DNA from 3 places in the Oceanobacillus sp. MO10714A genome. Region 1 is predicted to be linked to each of the others. Evidence: riboswitches for the same ligand, from Rfam matches in the RefSeq annotation. Region 1 holds a riboswitch; each other region holds the start of a gene.

Evidence for each region. A riboswitch is a leader RNA that binds a small molecule or an ion and turns the genes downstream of it on or off. The one in region 1 is predicted to bind thiamine pyrophosphate.
Region 2: it holds a riboswitch for thiamine pyrophosphate, as region 1 does, so the genes downstream of both, thiW (energy coupling factor transporter S component ThiW) here and thiT (energy-coupled thiamine transporter ThiT) in region 1, are expected to answer to the same signal.
Region 3: it holds a riboswitch for thiamine pyrophosphate, as region 1 does, so the genes downstream of both, thiM (hydroxyethylthiazole kinase) here and thiT (energy-coupled thiamine transporter ThiT) in region 1, are expected to answer to the same signal.

What each region holds. Positions count from the first base shown of each region.
Region 1 covers NZ_JAXHDC010000022.1:10,461-20,807, forward strand. The annotation lists gene SPD53_RS11875 (hypothetical protein) at 1-538, shown strand, start outside; gene SPD53_RS11880 (NAD(P)/FAD-dependent oxidoreductase) at 784-1,992, shown strand; gene SPD53_RS11885 (VanW family protein) at 2,272-3,111, shown strand; gene SPD53_RS11890 (YceI family protein) at 3,158-3,694, opposite strand; gene SPD53_RS11895 (M3 family oligoendopeptidase) at 3,951-5,729, shown strand; TPP riboswitch at 5,785-5,889, shown strand; gene thiT (energy-coupled thiamine transporter ThiT) at 6,011-6,589, shown strand; gene SPD53_RS11905 (zinc-binding dehydrogenase) at 6,828-7,808, shown strand; gene spoVAE (stage V sporulation protein AE) at 7,986-8,336, opposite strand; gene spoVAD (stage V sporulation protein AD) at 8,344-9,348, opposite strand; gene spoVAC (stage V sporulation protein AC) at 9,350-9,823, opposite strand; gene SPD53_RS11925 (YhcN/YlaJ family sporulation lipoprotein) at 9,841-10,293, opposite strand.
Region 2 covers NZ_JAXHDC010000001.1:424,843-435,189, forward strand. The annotation lists gene SPD53_RS02410 (aminoglycoside adenylyltransferase domain-containing protein) at 1-229, opposite strand, end outside; gene SPD53_RS02415 (hypothetical protein) at 380-559, opposite strand; gene SPD53_RS02420 (metallophosphoesterase family protein) at 662-1,366, opposite strand; gene SPD53_RS02425 (MerR family transcriptional regulator) at 1,535-2,260, shown strand; gene SPD53_RS02430 (hypothetical protein) at 2,414-2,629, shown strand; gene SPD53_RS02435 (acetoin reductase) at 2,710-3,483, opposite strand; gene SPD53_RS02440 (spore germination protein) at 4,013-5,515, shown strand; gene SPD53_RS02445 (GerAB/ArcD/ProY family transporter) at 5,525-6,622, shown strand; gene SPD53_RS02450 (Ger(x)C family spore germination protein) at 6,636-7,787, shown strand; TPP riboswitch at 7,987-8,092, shown strand; gene thiW (energy coupling factor transporter S component ThiW) at 8,179-8,664, shown strand; gene thiD (bifunctional hydroxymethylpyrimidine kinase/phosphomethylpyrimidine kinase) at 8,695-9,519, shown strand; gene thiE (thiamine phosphate synthase) at 9,522-10,145, shown strand.
Region 3 covers NZ_JAXHDC010000021.1:33,458-43,804, reverse strand. The annotation lists gene SPD53_RS11770 (coenzyme F420-0:L-glutamate ligase) at 1-650, shown strand, start outside; gene SPD53_RS11765 (LURP-one-related/scramblase family protein) at 1,167-1,664, opposite strand; gene SPD53_RS11760 (aldo/keto reductase) at 1,692-2,534, opposite strand; gene SPD53_RS11755 (aromatic acid exporter family protein) at 2,684-3,673, shown strand; gene menC (o-succinylbenzoate synthase) at 3,723-4,829, shown strand; gene SPD53_RS11745 (nucleoside triphosphate pyrophosphohydrolase) at 4,934-5,260, shown strand; gene SPD53_RS19850 (DMT family transporter) at 5,272-5,502, opposite strand; gene SPD53_RS11740 (Lin0512 family protein) at 5,547-5,906, opposite strand; gene SPD53_RS11735 (cysteine hydrolase family protein) at 5,907-6,521, opposite strand; gene thiM (hydroxyethylthiazole kinase) at 6,523-7,302, opposite strand; TPP riboswitch at 7,410-7,511, opposite strand; gene SPD53_RS11725 (hypothetical protein) at 7,596-7,904, opposite strand; gene SPD53_RS11720 (hypothetical protein) at 8,209-8,847, opposite strand; gene SPD53_RS11715 (hypothetical protein) at 9,272-9,577, opposite strand; gene SPD53_RS11710 (HXXEE domain-containing protein) at 9,687-10,193, shown strand; partial or broken gene SPD53_RS11705 (SDR family oxidoreductase) at 10,216-10,308, shown strand.

The DNA of each region.
Region 1 (10,347 bases):
AGACATTGAAATCGTAGAAAAAGAAGATGATGAACCATTTGAGACACCAGTAGATACGGTGAAAAAGGAAACGCTTAGTTCTTTAGTTTTAAAGGATAAGGCAAAGTTCATCCTTGCTTCAAGTGACACAATTGAAGAGGTAGAGGAAGAGCCGCTGGAAGAACCGGAAGTTCCGGAAGAAGAATCGGTGGAAAATGAATTACCGGAAACGGAAGAACCGACGAACTGGAACTGGACCGTTCCAAATAACAATAATTCAAATACTGGAAATAATAATACCCCAGATAACTCAAGCAATTATAATAATCGTAATGATCATAACCCAGATACGCATAAGCGGCCGGCACCGTCGACTCCGAAACCGGACCCGACTCCGAAACCGGATCCGGATCCAAAACCATCAAAGCCGGAACCTGATCCAGAACCAAAGCCAGATCCGAAACCGGATCCGAAGCCAAATCCCGAACCAGATCCTGATCCGGAACCAGAACCGGAAGAGCCGATTGATGATGATCCAGACGGTGGAAGATTGCATTAATAAGATATGGAAGAAGGGATTTGTTTGAGCAAATCCCTTTTCAACTGCAGCTAAAAGAATAAGCTTTCTAAATTTAATAAAAACGATTTCATTAATAGCTTAATTAAGCAAAGTTTGCTATCATTGTAAAGTAGGTTATAAGCTAACTGGTACAAGCGTTCTTTTGTACATAATCATGCTATGAAATGAGAAGAAAAACGCTTTTACTAAACACAGAAAAAATACAAAAAGGGATGGTGTTTATAATGAACAAACCCAAAATTGTTGTCTTGGGGGCAGGTTATGCAGGGCTTACTGCAACGAGAAAATTAGCCCAAAAACTGTCACCTGAAGAAGCAGAAATTGTACTCATTAACAGGCATAACTATCACTATGAGGCAACTTGGCTCCATGAAGTTGCAGCAGGTACAATTAACCATAACCAGGCTCGCTATATGATTTCTGACGTGGTTAATCCAAAGCGTGTTCGTCTGATCTATGACACCGTAGTGGAAGTTAAAACGGAAGACCAGCGTGTCGTACTCGAAAACAGTGAAGTAGAATACGATTACCTCGTTTTCGCATTAGGTTTTGTAACAAATACATTCGGTATTAAAGGAATGGAGGAAAATGCATTCTTCATTCAAGATATCGACAGTGCGCGCGTCATCCGCGAACATATCGAATATAAATTCGCACAATACAGCAGTGGTGAATCAACAGATGATAGTGATCTAACTGTGCTTGTTGGTGGCGGTGGATTTACAGGTATCGAATTTGTTGGTGAATTAGCCGAGAAGATTCCTGAACTCTGTAAGAAATATGATATCCCGCGTAACAAAGCACGGATCATTAACGTAGAAGCGGCACCATCTATATTGCCGGTATTTGAAGAGGATCTTGTAGCATATGCGAAGAAATCGTTAGAAGACCGTGGTGTTGAATTTAGAATCGGTGCAGCTATTTCGGAATGTACAGAAGAAGGATTCATTGTTGGTGAAGATAATGAATTAATTAAAGCTGGTACAAGTGTCTGGACTGGAGGAGTAATGGGAAGCCCAGTACTTGAAAAATCTGGATTTGAAGTATTCCGTGGAAAAGTTAACGTTGACGCTGATCTGCGCTTACCAGGATCTGAAAATGTATTTATTATTGGTGACTGCTCATGGACTATGGATAAAGAAACAGGAAAACCATATCCACCAACTGGTCAATTAGCAACACAAGAAGGTGCTCATGTAGCAGAGAACATCAAGAACGCATTATATGGCCTACCATTAACAGACTTTGTTTTCGATGACAAAGGTACAGTAGCATCACTAGGAATTTCCGATGGTATTGGAAACATCTTTAATGGCGTGAAATTGCAAGGGAAGCCAGCAGCTGCGATGAAGAAGGTAGTTGACGACCGTACACTTTTGGTAGTCGGCGGACCGAAAGCATTGCTGAAAAAAGGAAAATATCGTCCTTTCTAATTTGGAATTCTACTATTAATCCACTATAAAAGGTAAAGAGGAGTAGATGAACGATGAAAAGATTTTGCAGCATTTTGTTGCTCGCTGTAGCTGCAATTGTAGGCTACCGAGCAGTAAGTGATATCCTAGAAGATTCAAGGGATTTCCGCTAATAAAACCAATCTAAAAGCCACCCGGTTTATAAACTGGGTGGCTTTTTTATTCATTCGTATGTTATATCTTCAGTTGAGCCATATTATAACAGAGGTGATAAAGTTGCGCCGTAATACTTTATATTTTGTGCTCACTCTGTTATGGTTTCTCTTGTCTATAGCGGTTGTTTCTGCAGAAGATGATGAAATTATGCTTCAGAGAGACGAACTCCAATCTTATTCCCTATCTGATTGGGCACATGGATTTGTAAATTGGGAAAGGCTGGATGAATTAATGGATCAATTGGCAGAACAAGTTAAAGAGCCCCCTACTAACGCAACACTTGGCAACGGCTTTGAAATTATCGAGGGGCAGCCTGGAAAAGCGTTGGATCGAATTGCTTTTACAACCTCTTTTTTAAAGGCATTTTATACTGGAGAGGATCAGGTGGTTGAAATCCCGACTAAAGCAGTTCAACCAAGGGTGAGTCAGGAAATGCTGCGGGAAATAACTCAAAAACGTCTTGGCTCTTACACGACTTACTATAATTCCGCAAACAAAGAACGGACAAAAAATATTAACCTTTCTGCAGAAGCTGTACATGGAACGGTTATTTTTCCTGGTGAAGTGTTTTCATTTAATGATATTGTTGGTGAACGAACAGAAGAGAAAGGGTATCAACGAGCGCCGGTTATTGTAAAAGGTGAGTTCTCAGAAGATATCGGCGGGGGTATTTGTCAATTATCATCAACAATTTTTAATGCAGTTGATTTACGTGGTATCCAAATGATTGAAAGGTACACTCATAGCCGCTCCGTTCCTTACGTACCCCCGGGAAGAGATGCAACCGTAAGTTGGTGGGGACCAGATTTTACATTTAAAAATTTATACAATGAACCAATCGTGCTTACCGCCTATGCAGCAAATGGCAGCTTAACAGTTGAAGTATTCTCTTCTGAAACAGTAGACTATTTCCAATCAAAATAAAAGCAGTATCCCGGATTCATGGGGATACTGCTTTTATGTGCATCAGTTACTCAGCTTTATGAAGTTCTAGTTCGAAGTGGATTTTTACTTCGTCGGATACGAGTACGCCGCCTGTTTCAAGTGTAGCATTCCAAGTAAGTCCGAATTCTTTACGGCTGATTTTCGTTTCACCGCTGAAGCCGGCAACTGTAGAACCGCTCATCGGGTCTTTACTTTGACCTTCAAATGTAACGTCTAATGTAACTTGATTTGTATTTCCGTTAATTGTTAAATCGCCAATTACATCATATTCATTATTTCCTTTGCGTTTTACATCTGTTGAAACAAATGTAAGTGTCGGATGATTCTCTACGTCAAAGAAGTCTGCAGAACGAAGATGGTTATCACGGTCTTCGTTACGTGTGTTTATACTTGCAGCATCAATCGTTACTTCGATTTTCGAATCGGTAAGGTCTTCCACATCTGCTTCGATCACTGCATCAAATTTGTCGAATGTTCCTTTCGCTCGAGAAATCATCATGTGTTTAACCGAAAAACCTACTTCACTGTGCGCCAAGTCTACCGTCCATTTTTCTCTAGTCATTTAAAATCCCTCCAAATATTATTAAGTATTCCTCAATACTTACTTTCTGTTACCTAGTATAAATTAATAAATCGGTAATGTCAATATATCTTAATTAAAAAATATTTATTTAAGGATAAATTAACAAAACGAAACCATTATTCAAATACCACTAAATAGACTATCTCAAACTTGTTTTCCGTGTAAATGGATCTTAATAATGCAATCCTTCAGATATTTCGATACAATAATATGGGGAGAAGAAGGAGGAAGAGAAATGAAAGAATATAATCCAACTTGGGATTTGGATTCACTATTTCCAGGAGGAAGTGCGTCACAGCAATTCAGAGATTATCTTGGTCAGATTCGAACGGAGATTAAACAATTAGAAGGCCAATTCACCACATTGGAAGTGGGGGTAGATTCATTTTCCACGATGCTTAGCCAGTTTATAAAGGAATTGGAGAAGACAATGTTCAAACTTCGTGAGGCTGGAGCGTTCGTCAGTTGTTTAAGTGCGCAAGATGTAACGGATGAAGGGGCTAAAACACTAGTTGCTGAATATGGCACACTTTCAGCTTCGTTTAATGGCGTGCTGACAACTTTCATGCAGAAACTTGCGGAAATCCCGGACGAGGAATGGCAAGCAACCATTCAGCACGAAGCGTTACAAGAAATAGGGTATGTATTATCAGAATATCGTAATAAAGCACGGGACTTACTTGCTGTGGAACAGGAAGTGCTGATTAATGATCTTGCTGTCGATGGTTATCATGCATGGAATCAAATGTATAATACAATCGTAGGGAATATGACAGTGGAAATTGAAGGGGAAGAAAAGATAGAGTCCTATTCAATTGGTCAGGCCTCCAATCTATTAACTTCAAGCGACCGAGCAACTAGAAAGAAAGTATTTGATAAGTTAAACGATGCATGGAATAAACAAGCATCCTTATTTGCACAAACATTGAATCATTTATCAGGTTTTAGACTACAAATGTATAAGCACCGCAAATGGGAAAATGTATTAAAAGAACCGCTGAGTATCAATCGGATGAAGCGAGAAACGTTAGATGCGATGTGGACAGCGATAGCTAATAATAAACAACCTTTTGTCGCTTATATAAATAAAAAAGCAGAACTATTGAATATAGATAAATTAAGCTTCTATGATGTCGATGCACCGATTACCGACCATGTTAAAAAATTGAGCTATACAGAAGGCGCCAAATTTATTATGGATCAATTCCGTTCTTTTAGCCCAAAGATGGCGGATTTTGCTGAGCAAGCTTTTGAAAAACGTTGGATTGAAGCGGAAGATCGGCCTGGCAAACGTCCTGGCGGTTTCTGTACAAGTTTTCCTGATAGTAAGGAAACAAGAATTTTTATGACGTATTCCGGAACAGCATCGAATGTTGCCACGTTAGCCCATGAACTTGGTCATGCTTATCATCAGCATGTGATGAATGACGTTCATGGTCTTAATCAACGTTATGCAATGAACGTCGCGGAAACGGCCTCAACTTTTGCGGAAATGATTGTCGCTGATGCAGCAGTTGAACAGGCAGAAACAGCAGAAGAAAAGAAAGCTTTACTTGAAGATAAAGTTAATCGAAGTGTTGCTTTCTTTATGAATATTCATGCCCGGTTTATCTTTGAATTAAATTTTTATAAAGAAAGAGAAAAAGGTTTTGTCTCACCGGCAAGATTGAATGAATTGATGGTGGAAGCACAGAAAGAGGCTTATCAAGATGCACTCGATGAATATGATCCTTATTTCTGGGCGTCGAAACTTCATTTCCATATAACAGGGACACCATTCTATAATTTCCCTTATACATTTGGTTATTTGTTCAGTCTTGGTATTTATGCCCGCGCAAAAGAGCTGGGAGAGAGCTTTGAAGACGACTATATTGCATTACTGGAAGATACGGGACGGATGTCGGTAGAAGAGCTTGCGATGAAACATTTACAAGTCGATCTTACAAAACCGGACTTCTGGGAAGCTGCAATCGAGCTTTGCATCAAGGACGTCGAAGCGTTTCTTAAACTGTAAATTTGTTTTATAAGTGTACATTAGCTATAATAGGGTTAACGAAAAAAGCATAGAAAAAGCCAACAGGGGGAGCTAATAGCTGAGAGTGGGCAACGAGGATTGCTCAGACCCTTTGAACCTGTTAGTTAGTACTAGCGTAGGGATGATGGTTTTTTGATGGATAAAAAGCAATGTGAGCGGATTCCCCATCAGGAACCTTCCCTTGGCATTGCTTTTTTTGTATTTAAAAAAGTTGTTCAAAATAGCTTATAAAAAGCTTATAAAAAGGGGAGTTATAACGAATGAAGTCTAATAAACTACTATTTTTAATTGAAGTATCAATCTTCACTGCTTTGGCGTTGCTTTTAGATATCTTGCCAATATCGTTTAAAATCTGGGCGCAAGGTGGTTCGGTCTCCTTTGCAATGATTCCGGTGTTTATAGTAGCGTTCCGTTGGGGATTAAAAGGTGGATTAGTATCCGGTTTCCTCTGGGGGATGTTACAGATTGCAACGGGGAACGCATATATTCTGACGCCACTTCAGGGGTTCATTGATTATACACTTGCCTTTACGGTGATCGGTTTTGCCGGTCTGTTCGCAAGACAAGTTCAAGAAGCGGTACGGGACGGGCGGACAAAAGTGTACCTAACGTATATAACGGCGGGTGTACTGCTTGGTTCTGTGTTGCGTTTCCTTGCACATACCGTTGCTGGGGCAGTATTTTTCGGTTCAGCAGCGATTGAGGGACAATCAGTTTGGGTGTATTCGATTATCTATAATTCATCGTACATGTTCCCGTCATTTGTATTGTCAGCAGTGATTGTATTTTTCCTATTCCACAAACAACCGCGCGCATTGCTCAACCTAGCATCAAGCTAAACCGCAATCTATCCGCTCACATTGCAACTGTAAAAATAATGATCTCTCCTAAATTAAGGAGAGATTTTTTTAGGTTAACTGTTTCAGAGTGAATACGTAGTTCCCCCGGCGCAGATTTTCAGCACAACATTATAAAAAAGAATCAATTCGTTCTGGTTGAAAATTCGCCCAAAGTCACTGATAATAGAAGATAATTATCTGAATAGATATAAAAGTATATACGAAAGGGGAAGTGGAAATGAAGGCATTTGTTGTAGAATATGGAGAATTAAAACTAAAAAGTATGCCAGAACCGAAACTAGGAAATAATGAAATTGTCGTAAAGCTAAAAACAGCGGGTCTGAATAGGAGAGATCTCTATATACCGAACCGGAGAGGTAACGATAAAGAAGCTTTAATCCTCGGTTCGGATGGAGCGGGGATCGTCGAATCAGTTGGAGCAGATGTCACTCGTTTTAAAGTGGGGGATGAAGTCATCATCAATCCATCACTTAACTGGCACGAAAATAGTGACGCACCACCAAAAGGATTTGACATCCTCGGCATGCCTGATCACGGAACTTTTGCCGAAAAAATTGTTATCAATGAAGAACAAGTAGAAATGAAGCCAAATTACTTAACATGGGAAGAAGCCGGTGTGCTCGCTCTTGCTGCATTGACAGGTTACCGTGCGTTAGTGACTAAAGGGAATATTAAAGCGGGGGAGACCGTATTTATTCCTGGAGCAAGTAGTGGGGTGAACACGTATATCATCCAATTTGCAAAAAGCATCGGTGCACGGGTGATTGTTTCTTCAAGAAGTGATGAAAAGTTGAAGCAGGCCCAGAAGATCGGAGCAGATCTTGCCATTTCAACGGAAAGTGATTGGGAAAAGGAATTGGAGAACGAGCAGATTGATCTTGTGATCGACAGTGTAGGTGCAGCGACGTTTAATCGTTCGTTGGACGTATTGAAGCAAGGCGGAAGAATTGTTATTTACGGAGCTACAGCTGGGGATGAAATTGACCTTAATTTACGGGCCTTTTTCTATGGTCAGTATCAATTGTTCGGCTCCACGATGGGAAGTCGTGAAGAGTTGCAACAGGTATTAGCCCATATGGAAAAGCATGAAATAAGACCGATTATGGATAAAACCTTTGAACTGGATGATGCCCAAGAAGCGTTCAATCATCTGGAAGTGAACAGCCAGTTTGGTAATATTGCTTTATTAATCGAGTAAAAATAGGACCGGTAAATTTCCCGGTCCTATTTTTTATCGGAACTTAAAACCACGGTCTGTAACGTAATTAAGCAGAGGTACTCTTTTTCGCTGTCAATTTCAGCTAGAAATGTGTTCCCATCCACAACCCCGCTAGAATGTTGCATTTGTTTTCTTCATGTTGTTTGTTACAGATCGCTAAGCTTTCGGCTTAAAGAGAATAGCACCGAGAACTCCAAAAATAATTGCTGCTGAAATACCGGCACTCGTCACTTCAAACATCCCTGTAACAACGCCAATCAGCCCGTGTTTCTCGGCTTCAGCCATGGCTCCATGGACTAAAGAGTTCCCAAAACTTGTAATCGGAACAGTCGCACCTGCTCCAGCGAAATCAATTAACGGTTCATATAAACCGAGTCCGTCAAGAATAGCGCCTAAAATTACGAGAGTTGTTAATGTGTGAGCAGGACTGAGCTTGAATACATCAAACATAATCTGTCCTATAACACAAATAAGACCACCAATAACAAATGCCCAGAAAAATATCATGAACAAGTCACTCCATTTCAATTGAGACTGCATGTGCAATAGCAGGAATCGAATCCTTTTGTTGAACGCTTAACGGGGAGTGCAAAGAGCCGGTAGCTACGAGTAACATCCGTTTAAACTCCCCTTGCATCATCCGTTTCAGAAAATGCCCGTACATGACAATTGCTGAACAGGCTGTGCCGCTTGCACCTGCTTGAACAGGTTGATCGGGACCGTAAATCGTCATGCCACAGTCCACGTATTGCTTATCTTCTAGTTGAATGCCTTGTTGCTTTAATAAATCAAAAGAAGTATTTCTTCCAATTTTACCGAGATCCCCGGTTATAATCAGGTCATAATAGGTTTCATCTACGTTTCTTTCCTTAAAATGTGTTTGAATCGTTTCCACTGCAGCAGGGGCCATTGCCCCTCCCATATTGAAAGGATCCGTGATTCCCATGTCAACAACTTTCCCAATTGTTGCAGAGGTCACAGTTGGGCCATTCCCTTGCTTACTGAGAACGGCACAACCCGCTCCGGTAACTGTCCATTGTGCAGTCGGGGGTTTTTGACTGCCGTAATCATTCGGATAGCGGAACTGTTTTTCCGCTGCGGCATGGTGACTAGCAGAGCCACTTACGATAAAGTCGGCAAATCCGCCATCAAGTAAAGCAGCGGATAATGCGAGCCCTTCTGTAGAGGTAGCACAAGCACTGAATAAGCCGAGATAAGGCATCGCCAATGACTTGGCACTAAATGTTGTAGGAGTAATTTGATTGATTAAATCTCCACTTATAAAGAAATTTACCTGCTCTTTTTCAATCGGACTTTTCTTTAATGCAAGTGTAACTGCTACTTCCATTAAACGCTGCTGTGCTTTCTCAAAAGTCTCTTCTTCAAGCCAGCCATCATCAAATAAATGGTCGAAATCACTGCGGAGAGGGCCATCTGCTTCAAATGGTCCTCCTGTTATACCGGTAGCGAGAATGACCGGCCGATTTTTAAATTCCCATGTCTGCTTTCCAAGTAACATATTATAAGCCTCCCAATTGCAGGAAAATCGTTTTGATTAATGCAATAATAAATGCGGCAAATACACCGTATACAATGACGGGACCAGCAAGTTTAAACATATTTGTCCCTACCCCGATAATAAAACCTTCTGTACGGTGCTCCATCGCTGCAGAAATAACTGCATTACCGAACCCCGTAACGGGAACTGCAGAACCGGCACCAGCGAATTGACCTAGGCGATCATAGAGGCCAAAACCTGTCAGAATCATCGTGATGAAAATGAGCGTTGCAGTCGTTGGATTGCCTGCTGTTTGTTCGGTAAAGTCGAAATAATAAATATAAAAGGTAGTGATTATTTGTCCGATTAAACAAATAAGGCCACCGATAAGGAAGGCTTTTACACAGTTAAGTAAAATTGGTCGCTTCGTCTCTCGTTTTTCCTCAAAGGATTGATATTGTTTAGCCTTCTTTTGCTCATTTTTTTGCTCTGTCATGTAAAACACCTCATTCCTTACGTCTGTTCTTTAGAAAGCTTGCGGATTCTTTCTAACTCTTTATTTAATTCAGCTTTGGATAAATCCCCACTATTTAACCGTTGTTCCAGTTTCTTTAATTCGAGAAAGATTTTCTGATCTGTTGATAGTTCAACTTCATGTTTATTGAATGTAGTTTCAACCGTGTTTTTCAGATCCTTCTTCAAGTCTTTTAATTGCAAACGGTCATGATGTTTTGGATTGACGGCAACCATAATCACTTTGTCATTATTGATTGCAATCACTTCGTTGACATCATGCTCTTGTTCAATAAGTTCTTTTGCATGGTTACTTGTTTCTTGTTTAAAATTGGTCGAAGTGCGCAGGATGGAGGAGTTTGTTTCACTTGCTGATTGTCCAGTGTCATTCGTTGCGCAAGCGCTCAATATAAGGAAGAGAAGAAAGGGAACTGCAAATACATTAGGTTTCATTGGAATCACACCTTTCTACAAGGTCTTATGTTCTTGAACTTACAGTTTTTAGCA
Region 2 (10,347 bases), on a different contig from region 1:
AGTCTAGAAAAAACTGTGCTAAATTCCTTTTTTCTGCAAGTCTTATCGGTTTGTCTGTAACAACCAACACATCGATGTCGCTATGTTTAGGGTTAAACCCTCCCATCGCTAAAGAACCGTGTAAATAAAAACCTACAAAGTTATCACCTATAATATCTTGAATTCTTTCTTTCATCTGTAAGATAAAATTCTTTATTTCAGTAGAACACGATTTCCAATCACCACTCATTTTAAAACCCCTAGCACTATTTTACTAACTTACCTCTATCCATGATAAAAGGTTATGGATTGCTCCAATTATTTCAACTGGTCTATCAAGATGAATCATATGGCTTAATGCAATTGTAAATAGCATTTCACTGTTCTTGCTTAGTTTAGCTTACTGCAAAATAAGTTCTTGCCACTTCTCCTCCAATAAACGTAATTCCGCTTCCGGTATCCCCTCCATCATTCCTAATTTAGTATTGAACGCTTTATCCCGTCCAATTACAACGAGAGGAACTTGCGGGAACTTTCCTAAATACTTAATAACATCTGCATCCCTCTTCCAATTATTCATTTCAGAATATATCGTTCTGTACATAGAAGGGTTGTTTTGAAAATCTAGTAAAAGTTCCGCGCTTTCCAAGGTATGTATCTATCCCTTAGCAATTAAGATTGGCTAAGGTCCCTCATAAGGTGGGTTTAAATAATGATCAGCAAAATCTTCTTTATAAGGAGCATTGGATTTGAGAATTCTTTCGGAGGCGGCTTTTGTATCGTAAGGCGTGACTTTTAATTCAACGCCAGGCCCAAGTAATGCCCAACAAGCTCCGACAGCCCTGCTCTGCAATCCAACACTACCTGCATTTATAATTCGTTTACCGGCAACCATGCGATCAAACTGAATATGCGTATGACCACAAACGATAATATCTTGTCGTACCTTCTCAACCATTGGTCTAATTTCCTCTTCAGTAGTGTGTATTCGAATCGCTTCTTCATCACTACGGGGTGATCCGTGTACAAATAAGATTTCTCCTAAGCCAGCAATCGTCATCATTGTTTTTTCGGGCAAATTTTGAAGGAATTGTAATTGCTCTTCGGTTAATTGGTCCGCGCACCAGTGATTTAATTCTGCTATGAAGTCTTCTAACCCTTTTTCTTTTCCATGGCGGTAAGAAACTTCACGATCAACATTTCCTCTAATAAAAACAAACTCGTCTTTGTAATCCATTAGCAGGTCCATTACTTGCCGGGGCTCAGGTCCCCAAGCTAAATCGCCACCGACTATCACTTGATCAACATTTGAATTTCTAATCTCTTGCAGAACTGCTTTTAATGCAGAATAGTTCGCATGGATATCATAAATCGCAGCTACACGCATATATAAACACCTCCCCCTTATTCAATTCACCATTAAAATTTAAAATCCTGCTTGCCTCGGTTCAAAACTTATATATCAGCATCTGAAATTTTTAGTTTTTACATAACTCTTGAATCTTACGTTACGTCATATTGTATAATACGAATAAGCACACTGGAGGTGGATCATTTGTATTCGATCGGTAAATTAGCGGATATTAGCAAGACTACAATTCGTACGTTGAGATATTATGATGAAATGAATATTTTAAAGCCATCTAAAATTAGCGAGGGTGGGCATCGTTATTATGACGAAGAGGCAGTTACCCAGCTTTATTACATACTGACATTAAAAGAGATAGGCTTCCCACTGATACAAATAAAGGCTATCATAACGAATCAAGAAAAATCTCCAATGGAATTATTACAGATGCAAATGGAATTGATTCAATCGAAAATTGAGCAATTAAAAAAGAACAAACATACGTTAGAAAGTGTTATTCAAGTCATCGAGCTCGGCGGTCATAAAAATTGGGAGGATATTTTTAATACGTTCAAGTACCTTTCCCCTATAAATAGCAAAGTTAGCGAGAAAAGAGAAAAATATTTCTCAAATGAAGAATTGCAGATCCTGAATACCTTGCCAAAAGTCGGTCAGGATACACCAGTTGTTGCGGACTTTATCAATTTATTTCGCGATATACGACAAGCAATTGCTGACCAAGTAACACCTGATTCTGAAAATGGCCAACAGCTTGCTAATAAATGGTTTGAGATAGCTAAGGAAATGTATGGTGAAAATGCAGCTACAGCCAAAAAAGCGTATCAAGTCTATCGCACCAAAAATGAAAATCTTGGATTTGTCTATCTTGACGAGGATGTAATTTCATTTATTGAAGATGCATACGGTCATTAGTTGAAGGGTGATGGAAATTTACACTTCTTATAAAACGGCCTTTGGCATTATACTTTGCAGTAGATTTTGTATACTTGCAAGGTTGGCCAAAAAAGCAAAGCACTCCCCTTTTTTTTCAAAAAAGGCATTTTCAAGTGGTTTCAATATATACAATTGCTATTCGTTATTCGCGGAGTCACTCTTGCTGGATTAAAGGCACTCTTGCTACAAAAGTACGGAGTAGATGGGTATAATCAAATGCTGATTTACAGGCAAGTAACCGAATGGTTTTTCAGTTTGCTGATTTTGGGACTCTTCCTCTATACGAATGTACCAATAAGTAAAATTATGAAACAAAAAAAGTTAGAGGAAAAAATAGAAAACGCCTGATAAACCAAGCAGGTGACCAATCATTACTCGATTCGTCACCTGCTGGATAATCATTAGTACGTTCGATAAAGTGATATTTATTAACTAAATACAATACCGCCATCTGTGATAATAGCTTGTCCTGTAATATAGTCAGCGTCATCTGATGCTAAGAAAGACACAAGGTTAGCAACGTCCTCTGGTTCCTGCGGTCTTCCTAATAAAATACCAGAAGAGAACTCTTTAAACGCATCTCCCTTTTTCATTTCCGGATTATACTTAATCATTTCTTCGTCGATACGGGTCCACATCGAAGTATCAGCTACTCCAGGGCAATAAGCATTTACTCGGATATTATGCTTAGCTAATTCCTTGGCGGACGAATGGGTGAAGGAACGGACGGCATGCTTCGTCGCAGAATATACGGCCAACATTTCATACGATTCGTGGCCTGCGATACTACAAGCATTGATAACTTTCCCTTTCGTTTTTTGCTTTATAAACCGCTCTGCAGCCGCTTGTGTGCCAAAAACTACACCATTCACGTTGACTGAAAACGCCTTGTTTAATTGGTTTTCTTCAATGTCTAGGAAAGGACCTACAACTTCTATACCCGCATTATTTACAAATACATCAAGCTGTCCAAACGCCTCTGCCGCTTGGGACACAAGTTGGAATTGATCCTCTCTTTTTGAAACATCGCCTACAACACCTTCAACTTGTATTCCTTCTGCTTTAAATTCTTTTAAGGTAGAATCAAGTAACTCCTGGTTGATGTCATTTAAAACAATATGAAATCCATCCTTAGCTAGCCGCTGGGCAATTCCTTTCCCTAAACCACCTCCAGAACCAGTTACTACCGCAACTTTTGCCATATACATTTTCCTTTCGTGTATGTTAATGTGTTTAAGCTAAAAACATTCATTATTATATAGTGCGGCAGGATGAGAAAAGTATTAATGGTAACTTTTACCGAGCTGTCATCAATATTTTACAAAACATATTCAAGGTTTGTTTCATTGAACATGTTTTTAACATGTTAGTCCACATTATCAACGAGATAGGTGGCTATCTCTGGGATAAATGATAAGACAATAATAAACACTAACATAATAATCGCATATGGGATGACTCCTTTAACTCTCTTTATGATATCTGCTGAAATTTACTACAGGTTATTGGTAATTCCATGCAAGCTTTAAGACAAACAAATCTTCATCTATAGACCTTAGGCTAATTTTATTCGAGGTCGGGTTGCTCTAAACCAATGTAAACAAAGGATGAAGATACTTAAAATATTTCTTCCATCAATCAAAACTATTTATAAAAGAAGAGGAAATATGGGATAAATTTAACTGATTTACCCATACTAAAATGGACTAGCTAGATAGATGGAGGTCACTTATGCGCCCTGTAAAGAAACGAGCAAATCAAGCGGATTTCCCGCTTTCTATAGAGGAATTGAAAAACAAGCTGGATATAGAGATTCTCAATAATCAGGATCTGAGTTTCACGGTTTATAAGCAAGAAAATAAGCAAATTGCTTTTTTTTATATTCCCTATCTTATTGATGAAACTAAAGCCGAGCAACAAGTCTTGACTAAATTATTAGATATGCAAACAGAATGGACAACAGACTCCATATTAAGTGAGATTCCGCTCTCCGCGGGAAAACAATTGTCCAGCATTACGGCTCTCCGAAATAAAATTACCGAGGGCTATATCGGTCTCTACATCGAACAAGAAAATCAAGTTATCATGTACGAACTGGGCAAAATGGAAAAAAGGGCACTGGAAAAAGCGGAAACGGAATCAATGGTTATTGGTCCGACAATTGCTTTTACAGAATCCCTTAAAAATAACTTAAATATAATCAATTGGCGGATGAATACACCAGACCTTGCAATGGAAAAAGTTGAAGTCGGCAAAAGAAATCCAAAAGAAACGAGAATAATCTATCTTAAATCAGTTGCAAATGAAACAGATGTTAATACAATGAGGCAACGGCTGACCGACCTTGAAGTTGATATGGTTGAAGACATTCATATGCTTAAACAATATATTTTAGATTCCTCCACCTCTGTATTTGCGCAATTTGTATCTACTGAATTGGTGGATCGCTGTATGTATGCAGTAAAAGCAGGTAAAATTGTCGTTTTGGTTGAAGACAGCCCGTTCGCTTTAATTGCACCTTCCACATTATTCAGTTTCTTTGAGTCCACAGAAGATCGCTATTTTCATTGGATGTTAAGCATGTTTGTCCGTTTTCTTCGCTTTCTCGCTGCATTTGTGACTTTACTGTTAACACCAATGTATGTCGTTGCAACTACGTATCATTATGAACTAGTTCCATCCCAGCTTTTAGTTTCACTCGGTGAATCTCGGGCGGTTGTTCCTTTTCCTCCGCTCATTGAAGTACTCCTGATCGAACTTGTAATTGAACTATTACGGGAAGCTGGAGCAAGACTGCCCACTAAAGTTGGTCAGACCATTGGTATTGTTGGTGGTGTGGTTGTTGGAACTGCTGCGGTTCAAGCTGGTATTTCAAGTAACATTCTGATCATTTTGGTTACAATGAGTGCTTTAGCTTCTTATGCGACGCCTAGTTATATCATGGGTAATACGGTAAGATTTGTTCGTTTTCCACTCTTTTTCCTTGCTGGTTTTTACGGGATTATCGGGCTGATGTTTGGTATCTGTTTATTAGTCATCCATTTAGTCCGTTTGGAGTCTTTAGGCAGGCCTTACCTATCGCCATTGTACCCACTCCGGCTGGCCGATTTTAACAAAACTTTTTACAGTCTGCCAGAGCAAACGAAATATCAACGATTTTTATCGTATCGACCAAAAGATAAACGATTTTTTAACAAAGAGAAAGCTATGGAAAGAAGAGATATTGATGAGTAGGGATTGTATATGAAAATTAATCTTCAAATACCAAAAGGTGAACAATTCCGTTCTTTCTATATGCTTTTTATTATTGCCTCCATGCAGCTGGGTGTTGGATTGATTGGAATCCCACGAATTGTCTTTATGGAAGCAGGGCATGACGCATGGATTTCGATACTCATTGCCTACCTCTATATTGCCCTGCTCCTTTTTGTCATGTTATATATATTGAGGCAATATGAAAATACGGATATCCTCGGCGTTCAGGCCGACCTATTTGGCTGTTTTATTTCAAAAGTGCTCGGAACGGTATACATCCTTTATTTTATATTCTATATCTTATCCACACTCGTAACCTATATCGAGATTATTAAGGTTTTTGTTTTACCGGATAGTAATGCATTCGTGCTGGGATGTATGCTTCTTATTATTGCTATCTATACGGTATTTGGCGGTCTAAAAGCAGTTGTTGGCGTCACCTTTCTCTTCTTTATGTTCTCTTCTTGGTTATTTGTTTTATTAATTCAACCAATTCGACAAATGGATTTTCTCAACTTTCTGCCTGTGATGGATAAAGATATAATGGATATTTTACGAGGCACAATTGCTGCGTCTTATACATTTACAGGATTTGAAATCTTGTTTTTTATCTATCCCTTTGTAGCAAATAAAAAAAAGATTGGTAAGCCTGTTTTCTTAGGACTATCCTATTTCACTTTCCTCGTCCTTCTTTCTACAAACATAGCGATTGGATTTTTAAGTCCAGCTCAATTGGAAAGAAGAATTTGGGTTGTATTAAACTTGTTTAAAATTCAAACCTCTCCTATCATCGAGCGGTTGGACTACGTTGTCATTGCAGAATGGATGATGGTTGCGATGCCAAAAGTGATTCTTCTTATGTGGTGCATAAGTTATATAGCGAAACGTATTTATAATCTTTCGAACGAAATTAGTGTTTACACAAGTGCAAGTATCCTTCTAATTCTGATCCCTTTTTTTAATGAGCATTTTATCATTCAGCGTTTGATTGATAATGTTAGCAGGGTATCCTATGGGATTGTATATATTTATCCCTTCCTTCTTTTGCCACTCGTTCTTTTAAAGAAAAAAATACGGAAGAAATAAGGAGGGTGAATACATGCGAACTGCTAAGTTAATACCGTTATTCATATTTATTGTATTTCTGCAGGCTTGTCTGGAAACGACGCAAATTGAGAAGTTGGCAATCATTAATTCACGTGGAGTTGATCTAATAGATGAAGGGGAAAAAAGAATGATTGAAACGACACTCGTTCCTTATATTTTTGATCCGCATGCTCCGGAAATGACAAGTTTGTTGATTGGAAGGGGCCGTACGATTAAAGAGGCCCGTTCAGAAGCTGAAAAACAATCGCCCTATCCATTAGTCCCCGGAAAAATCAGTATAGAATTTTATGGAAAAGAAGCAGCTGAATCAGGCATTCTTCCCTTTCTAAATACACAAGTTCGTGATGCAACTGTTTCTGAAATTATGCAGCTAGCCGTAACCAATCAAACTGCAAGAGAAATTCTTGAAATAGAGCAACAAAGTGTAGAATTAAATCGAACAGAGTATTTACAAGACTTAATAAGTAAAGAGGTCGAAAAGGGTACTTTACCACGAATTACCTTACAGTTTTTCACGCGATTAGTGCAACAAGTCGGCATTGATCCGATACTTCCAGTAATAGACGTAGTGGATGGTAAACCTACACTAACTGGTGCAGCCGCTTTTCGGGCAGACCAGTATGTTGCTAGCATATCAGTAAAAGAATCATTCATGGCTAATTTATTGAGACAGCGTTTGAGAGGAACCCCAATTGATGTAGGCGTCCCTCGTGAAAATTATCTGGACGAGATAATTGCTTATAAAGGAGAACCGTCAGAAATTGAAGATTCGATTTATCTTTCTTTAATGCTTAATACAGGTAAAGGGAAAATAAAAATTGTCGACTCTGATTCGTTAGCGTTTAAGGCAGATATCACAATGAAACTGGAATTATTAGAAACCTCAATCCCAATGGACATTAAATCAGAAGATACTTCTCGGAAATTCGAACGTGATATAGAGAAATACTTTGTAAGAGAATATGAAAACCTATTCGCGAAACTTCAAGAAGTAAACTCAGATGCATTGGGTCTTGGGAGAAAGTATATCACTTCAAGAAAAGGAAGTAAAACGACTAACAAGGAATGGATGGAAAAATATCAAGATGCCAAAATAGAATTTGATATCGATGTGACAATTGTCAACTTTGGGGCGATTGATTAATAAGTGGACAGCTAAAACCTTTATGTTTAGCTGCCCGTCTTTTTATTTAACAGCTTTCGCACATTGCCGCCATGTCCTGTGCTGTTGCAGATATTTCTTAAGATCAAAAGTATCCGGGTGATACACTGCACCCTTACCTTTTTCAAAACATGTGACATTTATGAAAACTTTTGCTATGCTAGATTCGAACTAAATAATATGAAACTACTAGGGGTGCCCTAACTGGGCTGAGAGGAAAGTGTGTTTCCGACTCTTATCGACCTGATCTGGTTAATGCCAGCGTAGGGAAGTAGTGAGATTGTTCTCATAACTATTTTCTTGTGAAGCCAGGTCTAATCATGACCTGGCTTTTTAATTGGTTGATTTTACCCCTTAAGATTGGAGGTCAAGTATGAATAAAACCCGTCTCATCACGACGATGGCCGTCTTTATCGCAATTGGAACAATCAGCGCACAATTAATCTGGTTTCCTGCCGGTGTAGCCCGCGCTTATCCAGTACAGCATGCGATTAATGTCATAGCCGCTGTCACCTTGGGACCCGGTCCGGCAGTCATTATTGCTTTCATGATCAGTCTATTACGCAATATGCTCGGACTAGGAACCTTATTAGCCTTCCCAGGTGCAATGGTCGGCGCTTTTCTTGCAGGGTTCCTGTATAAGCAAACCAAGAAGCAATCGCTCGCCGCATTAGGTGAAGGGATTGGCAGTGGGGTTATTGGTGCATTATTTGCAGTGCCATTTGCTTATGTATTTATGGGGACATCGGCCGGTGCATTTGTTTTCATCCCCCCATTCCTTGTAAGCAGTATATCTGGAGCAATTCTTGGACTGCTCGTTGTATCTAAAGTTTACACCAAGGGCTTAATAAAAAATTAAAATGAGTAAGTTGATGAAGGAGAATGTTCAATGAAGAATGTTGCATGTGCTCTAACGATAGCGGGTACGGACCCGAGCGGCGGTGCTGGAATTCACGCCGATCTGAAAACGTTTCAGGAATTGAAAACTTATGGGATGTCAGTCATCACCTCCATCGTGTCCCAAAACACGACAGGTGTTCAAGCTGTTTCCCACGTCTCTCTAGAAATGATCGAACAGCAACTAGACTCGATTATTTCTGATATGCCTATCCATGCATTTAAAACAGGGATGATTGCCAATCAGGATATGATGAAAATGATTTATAATAAAATTAAGCATTTGGATGCACCTTATGTTATGGACCCGGTCATGGTTGCCACAAGCGGTGACACATTGATTGAACGCGATTCCCGTAATTATTTGCGGAAGAATTTGCTCCCTCTTACAACAATTGTAACTCCAAATATTCCAGAAACAGAATATCTAATAGATGAAAAAGTTGAAACCGATGAGGACATGAAGCAGGCTGCCGAAATGCTTGTGAAAAATTTTGGCGCGAAAGCTGCACTAGTTAAAGGCGGTCACCGCGAAGGCGATGCGGTTGATTTCCTTTATGATGGTTCAAGGATCCATAGCTTTTCGGCTCCCCGAATAAATACAAATAATACACATGGTACAGGTTGTACGTATGCAGCAGCGATAACTGCTAATCTAAGCCAAGGCCTCCCTCTTAACATTGCGGTTAAACAGGCAAAACATTATGTAACGCTCGCGATCAAGTATTCTTTGGACTTAGGAGCTGGTAGCGGACCGACAAATCATTGGGCACCGCGTATCCATACAAATAATTTAACGACAACTGAGGTGGAGTAACGATGTCATCATTTAATCCATTAAGCTTAAGGAAATATTTCATTATGGGAAGTCAAAATGTTAAAGGTAATCCCGTTGCTGTTCTGGAGCAAGCTATACAAGCTGGAATTACAATTTTCCAATTTCGGGAAAAAGGCCCAGGCTCCCTTTCAGGAGATAGTAAAATTAAGTTAGGAAAAGAATTGCGGACAGTTTGTAGCGTACATCAAATTCCATTTATTGTTAATGATGATGTAGAATTAGTAGACAAATTAGATGCAGATGGGATACATGTCGGGCAAGATGATCAATCGGTGAAAGAATTACGGGAGATGTTTCCTAATAAAATCATTGGATTATCTGTTTCAAATCAGGACGAATTAAATAATAGTGCGCTAGAATATATTGATTATATAGGTGCTGGTCCAGTGTTCCTTACTACAACGAAAGTGGATGCAAAGTCTAGTGTCGGGTTGGATTGGATCCGTTTCTTGCGTGCAGAATTCCCTGAGTTTCCGATAGTCGGAATCGGTGGGATTAATACAACAAATGCGAGCTCAGTATTAAAAGCTGGAGCTGATGGTGTTTCTTTCATATCCGCTGTAACGAGAGCAGAAGATATAAAAGAAGCAGTAAGTAAATTATAATATTCTTATTTTTTGTTCGCTATGGCAAATAACAGACAGGAAATTATGGACGGTGTATACAATGGAATCTGCTCCAGCGCTTTATATTCACCACAAGAGTGCCTTCTGGGCGTTGATAAAATACGTAAAAGATTTAACAATCGATACGCAAGGCATCTACCTTATATCAAAGAATAAGCATAGAAAACAGCCTCATACATTT
Region 3 (10,347 bases), on a different contig from region 1:
ACGCGAAATCAATCCTAGAGTACACGAAGCATGTCCTCACTTGTGATATCCACTCCCGTCACCGGACGAAACGGATCCTAAAGAAACACGGTGCGGAAACGATTTACGGACTGGATGATATTTTAACAGAACCGATTAATGGCAGTGGTTATAACGAAGCATACGGACTACTCGGTTCTAATAAAGCGACCGAAGAAAGTGTGAAACTCTTCCCGAATAATTGTCAGGAATTAGTAAACGGGATTCAAGCAAAAGTTAAACAAGCTACTGGAAAAACAGTTGAAGTAATGGTGTACGGCGATGGTGCATTCAAGGATCCGGCTGGAAAAATATGGGAACTAGCAGACCCTGTTGTATCCCCAGCTTATACGTTAGGTCTGGAAGGTACACCGAACGAAATCAAATTAAAATATTTAGCTGATAATAACTTTAGTCACCTGCGCGGAGATGAATTAGACGAAGCAGTTGCCGCGTTCATTAATAAAAAGGGTGATGACCTTGTCGGATCTATGGAGGCACAAGGAACAACTCCACGAAAACTAACCGACTTGATCGGCTCTCTATCTGACCTCACGTCAGGCAGCGGTGACAAAGGAACACCTTTTGTCTATATTCAAGGATATTTTGATAACTACACCGATGGAAAGTAATGAATTCAACTTTTGCACTGGCAAATTTCCTATCACTGCACGGAGAAGATTTTAAATAATACTGTTGACGGCTATAATAAACGGACAGCTTCACTGCTCGAATTAGAGTTGTTTTCAAGTGTTGATTAGATCTCTCTGACCAAACGAGCTGGAATCAGGAGGCGCAAAAGGGTGATCAAAAAAACATCCCTATTTATCCGAACGAAATCGAATTTAGCCAAATCGATTAATTAGAGCACTACTAATCGACTGAATGAAGGCTATTCTAGCTCGTTCGGGTGATTAGGACCCTTATAATCGACCGAACGAAGGAAAGTCTAACTCATTCGAGTAATTAAGACATCTCTAATCGACCGAACGAAATCTAACCTAATTCAAACGGACGATTAAAGATTAAAACGCCCCTATTCACTCGGCTAAATGTAGTCATCCACAGTATCATTACCATACAGTTCCCAAAGCAATTACAAAAAACGGGTCGCCAAGGAAAATTTTCACTTGGGGACCCGTTTCTATTCAACTTCCCGGCGAAGCGGCAGCTGCTGATTGATCTGCTTTCACGCAATCAATCGCGACAACGAGGGCAATCATCAGGCTTTCTTCGGATTCATCACTTATTTTAACTTGGTAACTATCGCCCCGAGTAAACCATTTTTTCTTCACTTCTCCAATAAACGCTCCGTGCTGATACACTTCAAAATCCATGCCCCACCAATCTCCTGTCACCTCTAAGCCAATCGCATCAATCGAATAGCGCGGTTTAAAAAAAGAAAATTCCTTTTTTATCGTAATGACTTCTTCACCGGCAACAGCAATGGTGAACTTCGGCATCCAGGTAAGCATTCGCTTCGTAATTCGGGCGACTTCCGCTTCTCTCTCATCCTTAATCGTATAGACTTTCGGGATTTTCATGAAGCTACCCTCTACGGTATATACATCCCGTTCATCTGCATCTTTTACCGTAAACCTGCCGCTTAAGCTAAGTATTTTTTGCTTTATATACAGTTCCTTCATAAGGTATCCTCACACTTCTTCGCCAGTTTAAAATTCTTCATACTCAGCTGGATCTTGGTTTTTCATTCTCCCGTCCGGACGACTCAATTCGCCGATCTTATTCATTTCTTCCTGTGATAATTCAAAATCAAAGATAGCAAGATTCTCCCGCTGACGAACCGGTGAAGTCGATCTTGGAATAGCAACCGATCCCAACTGATAATGCCAGCGCAGAATAACTTGAGATACGGACTTATTATGGCGTGACGCAATTGCCGTTAGAATATCGTTATCAAGCACGTTGTTTACACGTGCAAGCGGACTCCAGGATTGTGTCTGAACATCATTTTCTTCATGCCACTTCCGCTGCTCCTTCTGATTGAAGAACGGGTGCAATTCAATCTGGTTCACACTTGGCTTCACACCGGTTTCTTTTTCCAGCCGTTCAATATGTTCAGGCAGGAAATTACTCGTTCCAATTGAACGAACCAAGCCCCATCTTTTTGCATCAATTAACGCCTGCCAAGCTTCGACATACACGTCCTGCTTCGGATTCGGCCAGTGGATGAGGTATAAATCATAATAATCGAGATTCGCCCGGTACAAGGACTCTTGAATCGTCTGCACGGCCAAATCGTATTGATGGTATCTCCCTGGCAGCTTCGACGTGATGATTAAATCTTGACGCTGTACACCAGTTTTACGGACAGCTTCCCCAACTGTACCTTCGTTTTCATAGTTATAAGCGCTATCAAGCAGACGATACCCATTGTCTATCGCACTTATAATCGACCGGACCCCAGCGTTACCATTCATTTTATACGTCCCTAGTCCAATTGCCGGGATTGATAGTCCATCATTTAATGTAATTTCAGGAATCGATCTAATCATGTAAAACATCTCCTTTTCTATTGATTTCTCCATTTAAATGAGTGATTAAATTTAGTATAACACACTCACCGACCGGAATTCTGTTCCTTCCTTCTCCAACAGTCTATAATAGATCTAATGAAAGTCATCAGGGAAGGGAGGTGTTTCGGATGGTTGGTATGGGATACCGAACGATTAAAACAGCAGTCGGTGCAGGTATTGCGATGTGGTTTGCAAGTCTTGTTGACATTCAATTTGCAACCTTTGCAGCGATTCTTGTCATTATGTGTATTGAACGGACGAAAAAACGAACCATCTACACGATTAAGGATAAATTTTTCGCTTGTCTTCTTTCACTCGTTCTCGGTATGGTGGTCTTTGAATTATTAGGCTATCACCCGATTGTATTTGCGATTTTCATTCTTCTGTTTATACCGATCTTAATGAAAGCGCGGATTCAAAACGGATTTATCACAAGCATGGTTGTCCTCTCCCATATTTATATGATTGGAAATGCAAGTTTTGAAGTTTTCTTCCATGAACTATTTATCATTCTCACCGGGATTGGAATTGCATTCATTGTAAACAGTGTTATGCCGAGTATGAGAAAAGACATTGATAGGTTCAAATATGAAATTGAAGAAAAGTATGCAAAAATCCTCTATGAATTCCATGCTTTCTTAAAAGATAATCACCGGAATTGGGACGGACAAGAGATTAATGAAGCGGAAGAAATTATTAATCAAGCGAAATCGATGGCCATCCAAGATATTGAAAACAATTTATTACAAGAAAAAAGAACAGACTATCATTATTTCAGATTGCGCGAAGAACAGCTCGCCATATTGCGACAAATGCTGCCAATTATAGGCATCGTTTCCCTCTCAGAGATCCATGTGGAACAACGCGAAATGGTTGCCGACCTATTATTGAACATTAGCGAAAACGTCCGCACGAAGAACATTGATCCTGTTCTCGAAAAGTTAGAGTCTTACGAAGAAATTTTCCGTGAAAATGAACTACCAAAGACAAGAGAAGAATTCGAAGTGCGGGCCAATCTCTTTTACTTGCTTTTTGAAATTAAGAATTATTTGCTAGTGAAGAAGAAAGTGATGCGGCAACGCGAACCTTTTTCTAATCGCGCAGGTGTACGAGTGTAAAGTCTAAGTAAAAAACAAAGAACAAGATTGAATTTGGAGGAAATGAATCATGAAATTGACAGAGATCACCATCCGCCATTTACAAATGAAATTAAAATCTCCTTTTGCAACAAGTTTCGGAACGCTAGAAAATCGTGACTTTCTACTGCTAGAGGCAAAAGACGAAAGTGGAACGATTGGTTGGGGAGAATCGGTCGCCTTCCGTGCCCCCTGGTACACCGAAGAAACGATGATGACGAACTGGCATATGCTTGAGGATTTTCTTATTCCACTCCTCCTCAATAAAGAATTGCAGCACCCGGATGAAGTGCGTGACACTTTTTCCCCCATCCGGAAAAATAATATGGCAAAATCCGCGATTGAAGGTGCAGTTTGGGATATCTATGCCCAGCAAACGAACCAATCTCTTGCAGCGGCACTTGGCGGGAAGAGTGAACAGATTGAGGTTGGCATCAGTATTGGCATTCAGCCTACTACCGATGACTTGATCCAATTGGTTCATGGATATGTGAAAGAAGGCTATAAGCGTATGAAAGTGAAAATCAAGCCTGGTAAAGATGTCGAAGTAATCCGGGCGTTACGCGAACACTTCCCTGATTTGCCGATTATGGCAGATGCTAATTCAGCTTATTCATTAAAGGATCTTGATACGTTAAAACAACTTGATGAATTTAATCTCATGATGATTGAACAACCACTCGCTTCTGACGATATTATCGACCATGCCAAGCTGCAAAAAGAGCTGGAAACTCCGATTTGCTTAGATGAAAGCATCAATTCGTTGGAAGATGCACGAAAAGCGGTGGAACTCGGAAGTACGAAAGTTATAAACGTGAAGATCGGCCGTGTTGGCGGATTATCTGAAGCGAAAAAAATCCATGATTACTGTGCGGAGAAAGGTATCTCTGTCTGGTGCGGCGGGATGCTTGAATCAGGAATTGGCCGGGCCCATAATATTGCGCTAACATCGCTGCCGAATTTCACCTTGCCTGGTGACACATCCGGCTCCGACCGCTATTGGGAAAAAGATATTATCGCACCAGAAGTTATCGCGAATAACGGTTATATTACGGTTCCTAAGAAAGCTGGCATCGGATATGAAATCGACCGGGAAGCAGTTGATGCATTCACGTTCAGTAAGAAACATTATCGTTAAATTGAGAGCGAACGTTTTTCTTGTCAGTATTTAGGGAACGATTGAATATAGGTAATTTCGCTTCCCCATATAATCGACAACAATGAAAAAGGAGTGTTTCCTAAGTGACGACGTATAATAAACTTGTCCGCGACGGTATTCCGTCAATATTGGAACAAAACGGTCAAGCCTTCAATACCGAAACCCTTAACCAGGATCGTTATATTATGGAGCTAAAAAAGAAACTGAATGAAGAAGTGATGGAATATCAAGATGCAGCAAATGACGAAGATGCATTAGAAGAACTTGCCGATATCCTCGAAGTCATGCAGGCCCTTGTCGGTATCCACGACACCACGATGGAAGATGTAGAAAAACGTCGGGCCAAAAAGGCAGAGGAATATGGCGGGTTTGAAGAGAAGATTTATTTGGTTGATGTAGAGGAGAAATAGCGATGAGGTACTTAGACTTTCCCTAAGTGCCTCATTTTAACATGCCTTTTTTCCGGACTGCTCGAGCTTCCTCGCCCGGACATTCCCCTTATATATAAATTTCCCTGTCCAAAGAAAAGCACCAGTATCGCAAGCAAACCTGTACCAGTCAGAAAAGAGATGAGTGCACCTTCAATCGTCCCAATTCTCCGACCCAGTGAGGCGTTGACGGACGATTGACTGCCTACTAAAAGCCCACCCATCATCATACTTATTTGATTTACCAACTAAACTAAATGTCATTTCATTAATACCCAACCTCAACGACTGCATTCACAATATACATTAAATCATTTTCATCCTGTTGATCTTCAAGGAAAATACCGCTCGTTGTCGCCATGCCTCCAGCAACGGTTTCTACCGTTACCGTTCCATAAGGAAGCAAACTTTTAATTTTTTCATGGTCAAGCTTTTCCTCGTCTTTTGGTACAGCGAGCTTAACGTTCACCCGCATATTGTTCAAGTCTTGACTTGGCAGCATTTTCCTTATTCCTGGCATGGAATTATAATGGATCGCATCCATAATCGCACGTTCGGCAGCTACATTTATGTCCTGGCCGTGGAGATCAATTCCCATTCCTGCTTCGATAAATAGAATTTCTTTCAATTATATTTCCCCTTTCCATTGTTTTTTTACTTCAACTGCGTGAACAACTTCTGCAAATGTTCCTTGGAGTAACTCTAATGCGTCGTGATGTAGTTTTTCATTATCCGAGACGACACAATTAGAGGGAACCGTTACGAAAAAATCTCTCATAGAAGCATCACGAGCAGTCGTGTCAATACACACATTCGTGTAAGCTCCAATAATCGTAAGATGGCTTATACCATTTGAGCGTAATAAAAGCTCAAGATTTGTATGGACAAACGCACTATACCGATGTTTTACGACAACTTTTTCTCCTGGAAGCGGAGTGAAATACTCATGAATTTCCGCTCCCCAGCTTCCAGGTTCACAGTAGGATAAATTACTTTTCTGATTGCTTCGGCCGAATCGTTCATTTGCAGAAGGGGATTCCGTCCAAGCACTATGTTCCGAGATCACATGAATCACTGGAATCTCACATTCTCGTGCTGCTTCTAGCAAATCCTTCATCTGTTTCATTTTTTCATAAAAAGCATGAATATCTTTCCCGCGTTTACCTGCGGTGCCTTCCGGATGGCAAAAATCATTTTGTAAATCGACTAGAAGTAGAGCTACGTTCCCGTTTGTTGTATTCATTCTAAATCTCTTGCAGCTTTTTATACGTATTCACCGTCTCCTGATCCAGCAGATAAAGCTGATCAAGCAAAGCAGGGATGAACGTGCCCGGCCCTTCCGCCTTTTTCATCGCAAGTTCCGCAGCTATCCCGTAAGCTGCAGTCACTTCCACACTCGCCTCATACAAGTCTTCGGCAACACTTAAATAAGGCCCAACGAGAGACGAAAGCAGGCACCCGCTTGCCGTAATATTTTGTAGCATGGTATGCCCATTATTACAAAGACTCATGCGCGTTCCGTCTGTAATGACGTCTGTTTTCCCTGTTGCAATAACAACCGTATCATATTCTTTCGCTACTGTTTGAGCAATTTTCGGATCAATCGATTCAACCGTAGAGTCAGGGCTTTTCATAATATCAAGCGCTCCGCCAAGTACGGAAATTTCCCCAGCATTCGCTCGGATAGCAGCGAATTTCACCTTTTCCAATAATTCATTAATCACTTTCGTACGGAATTTTGTTCCCCCTGCTGCGATGGGATCAAGAATGACTGGAATTCCTTTTTCATTCGCTTTAAGGCCAGCAAGCAGCATCGCCTCGGCCCGATCCTCGGTTAAAGTTCCGAGATTCAATACGACAGCATCCGCATGACTCGCATTCTCCTCCGCCTCTTTTGGTGTATTCGACATGGCTGGAGACGCACCAATCGCAATTAAACCATTTGCCGCAAAATTTGTCGCAACCTCATTCGTGATGTTATAGATAAACGGACTTTTTTCTCGAATTTTAGCAATATAGTTCATGTAAACTTCCTCCTTTTTAGTAAATTGAAATAGATTAAGGGCGAGGTAGTTTTTAAAAAAGAAAAACCACCCCGGGAATTGGAGTGGTTATTAATACAATTTAAGTATGTATACCAACTCCACTTTCCTACGCTAGTATGAACTAGATCAGGTTCAAAGGGATTAAGAAAAAGTCTTATCTCAGCCGACTGGCACCCCTAGTGGAAAAATATCTATTCTTTATGACTAGTCTATCTTATTTTTAATATAAAAGAAAGGGTTTGCGTGCGTGCACCCAAACCCTTTCTTTTATATTAAAAACCACCATATGGCACGAATCCGGGACCGTACTGCCAAAATCCCGGGCCGGGTCCGAAGCCAGGACCGTAACCAAATCCGGCCCCTGGACCGAACCCAGGACCGTATCCCGGTCCAAAGCCAAAACCTGGTCCTCCAGCGATTAAACTGCCACCTAAAAATCCTAGTCCTGCTCCTATTAATCCAGCTGCAAGCGGATCAATACCGCCACCTGGCCCAAACGGACCCGGCGGACGAGCCCGGTGCATTTCTGGATATGGTAATGGCGAATGATGCATCGGTACATGATTTACAAATCCATGCATGTATATGCTCCTTTTCAAGAAAAATTTTATCCTGTTCTTTCCCTTCCCTACAGCCTATGGCAGAGTACAGGAAACCGCACTAGACAAATCCCTATTTTTGACATGAAATTTGGGTCGGAAAACGAGATGAATCCTTTTTCTCAGGTGACTATGCATTCAGAATATCGAAAATACAAATTCCGTGAGCAACATGACAGTATTCCGGGCATATAGAAGGTTATCAATCCCTATTGACCAGCTCATTTCGCCTAAGAGGAGCTATCAACGTCAGGATGTTAAGATTCCTAAATACCCCACTTCCCGCTTAAGACTTGCTCGGAAAAATGGTGTAAGACCACGAATAAATGAAATCAATAATAAAAACAATCCCCCAAACCATTGAAATGTTATACATCATTTCATTTGCATAAGGTGATGCCAAGTAATTGTCATCACCAATCCACGAAAGATCAGTCAGGTAATTCATCGCCTGATTGAGATCCTTTATTCCATAGCTCCAGAAAACAATCTGGACGGCTGCGAATATAAGTAAATGGAAAATGGAGCTGTATCGATTGATTTTGGCAATATATTTCGGGTCTTTTTGTCTCCTGATGATTTCTTTATCCCTTTCAGTAAGTAAGTCGATACCGCGCAAATTACCAATCTTCAAGCGCATCCAACGGTCCAACTTCCGGAAATCATTGATGCCAAAAGTGCACGCATACAAAATAAAAATCAAAATAACAATTTGAAACATCGAAATCTCGCCTGTTTCCCGGTAAATAAGGAGAGCAAGCACTCCCTCAACGATAAATAAGCCGAGAAAAGACAGCAGAAAGATAAGACTTAAATTCCGTTTGTTGAAAAAATAGCGGATGACCCCGAATAGAATTAATGAGATAAAGGACAGTATCTCTGCAGCGATAAAAATTTCCCATTGATGTTGGATTAGAAAGGTCATTTGGTGGCTCTCCCCTTTTGGAATTGGTTTAGGTTAATATGAAAAACACTCACTTGTAGTTTTACGGCGGAAGTGAGTGTTTGGTTTCAATGATTGCGCCTATAAATTCTCTTAAAACCATCGGATATGACTAAGTTGTATTTTTAACCTGTCTAGCTTTCTCTTGAATTTCCCCCGTTTATCGGTGATTAGTTGGATTTCAGATTTCAAAGCAATCTTTTCTGCCACGGTTTCGATTGTCAAGTTCTCTGTATTAATCCGTTCCTGGAAAATATCATGCGATAGTCCTGCGATACATCGATTGAAACATGAGGGAAACCCAATATATGAAGGTTGGGATATACAGTCCGTAATAAATCCATGATTCTGTTCAACTAACATTCAGTGGGAGAGGTAAGGATATCCCCACTGAATGAGTTTCACTTTATGGCACGGGTTGCAATATCGGCGGTCCACCTAAAGACGAATCTTTAAGTCTTTTATAAGCAACATAAAAGGAGATCATTGCACCGATAACAAAGAACATGGCTGAAACAAAGGAAAGTTCTTCTAAAGATATTATCTCATTTGATGAGTTTGTTGATTTTGATTCTTGTGGTGATGACATAATGAGTACACCTCCAAATATCTTTTCCTTCTTTAATGTATTCAAGCGGAGAAAATATTTTACTCTTTTTAAAGGAAGACAGCCTTCAGATAATAACCTACCCGCCGATTGCCTTCCAGCCATGCGAAAAGTATTAATTATAAACTCGTATAAAGATAAGAATAATCATGTTAAAATACTGTTATAGAAAGGTTTTAAAAAAGAGCATTTCTAAGAAAGGAGTTAAAAGGTTATGGATATCCATCTATTCGTCCTAATTTTCACCATCATTTTCATGCTCCACAACCTAGAAGAAATCATGACAATTGAAAAATGGTTCAACAAAACGTATCCAAGAATTCGCAAAAGAATCCCTGCTTTTGTAGAAGAAGAACTCAGGAAATTTGAGACAATGAATGCAGCCAGATTTTCTTTCGTTGTATTTTTACTTTCTATCCCAGTAGCTATTCTGATTGTAATTACAACAATAACTGAGCACTATCCTCTATTTCTCGGGTTAAATCTGTTATTTGCTTTAAATATTTTTACCCATCCCGTACAATCCTTATACTTACGCAGCTATACTCCAGGTCTTTGGACTTCTGTATCACTGATCATTCCTTATTATATTATTCTTTCTTATCATATATCTAATACTGGTTTATTAACATTCAACAATTTATTAGGTGCAGTCGTAATTCTAATCTTGTTTATTCCTATTTTTCTCCTCAGTCATAAAGCAGCAGAAAAATGGAACTAACTCCTCGAGACAAAATTCAACAGTAGCAAATCTTGTCCTTTACTTAGCATCCGACGAATCCAGTTATTCCACTTGTTCTGAGTTTATCGTGGATGGTGGAATTACCGCAATATAATAAAATTTTCACACCAAAAAAACGACAGAGATTATCTAA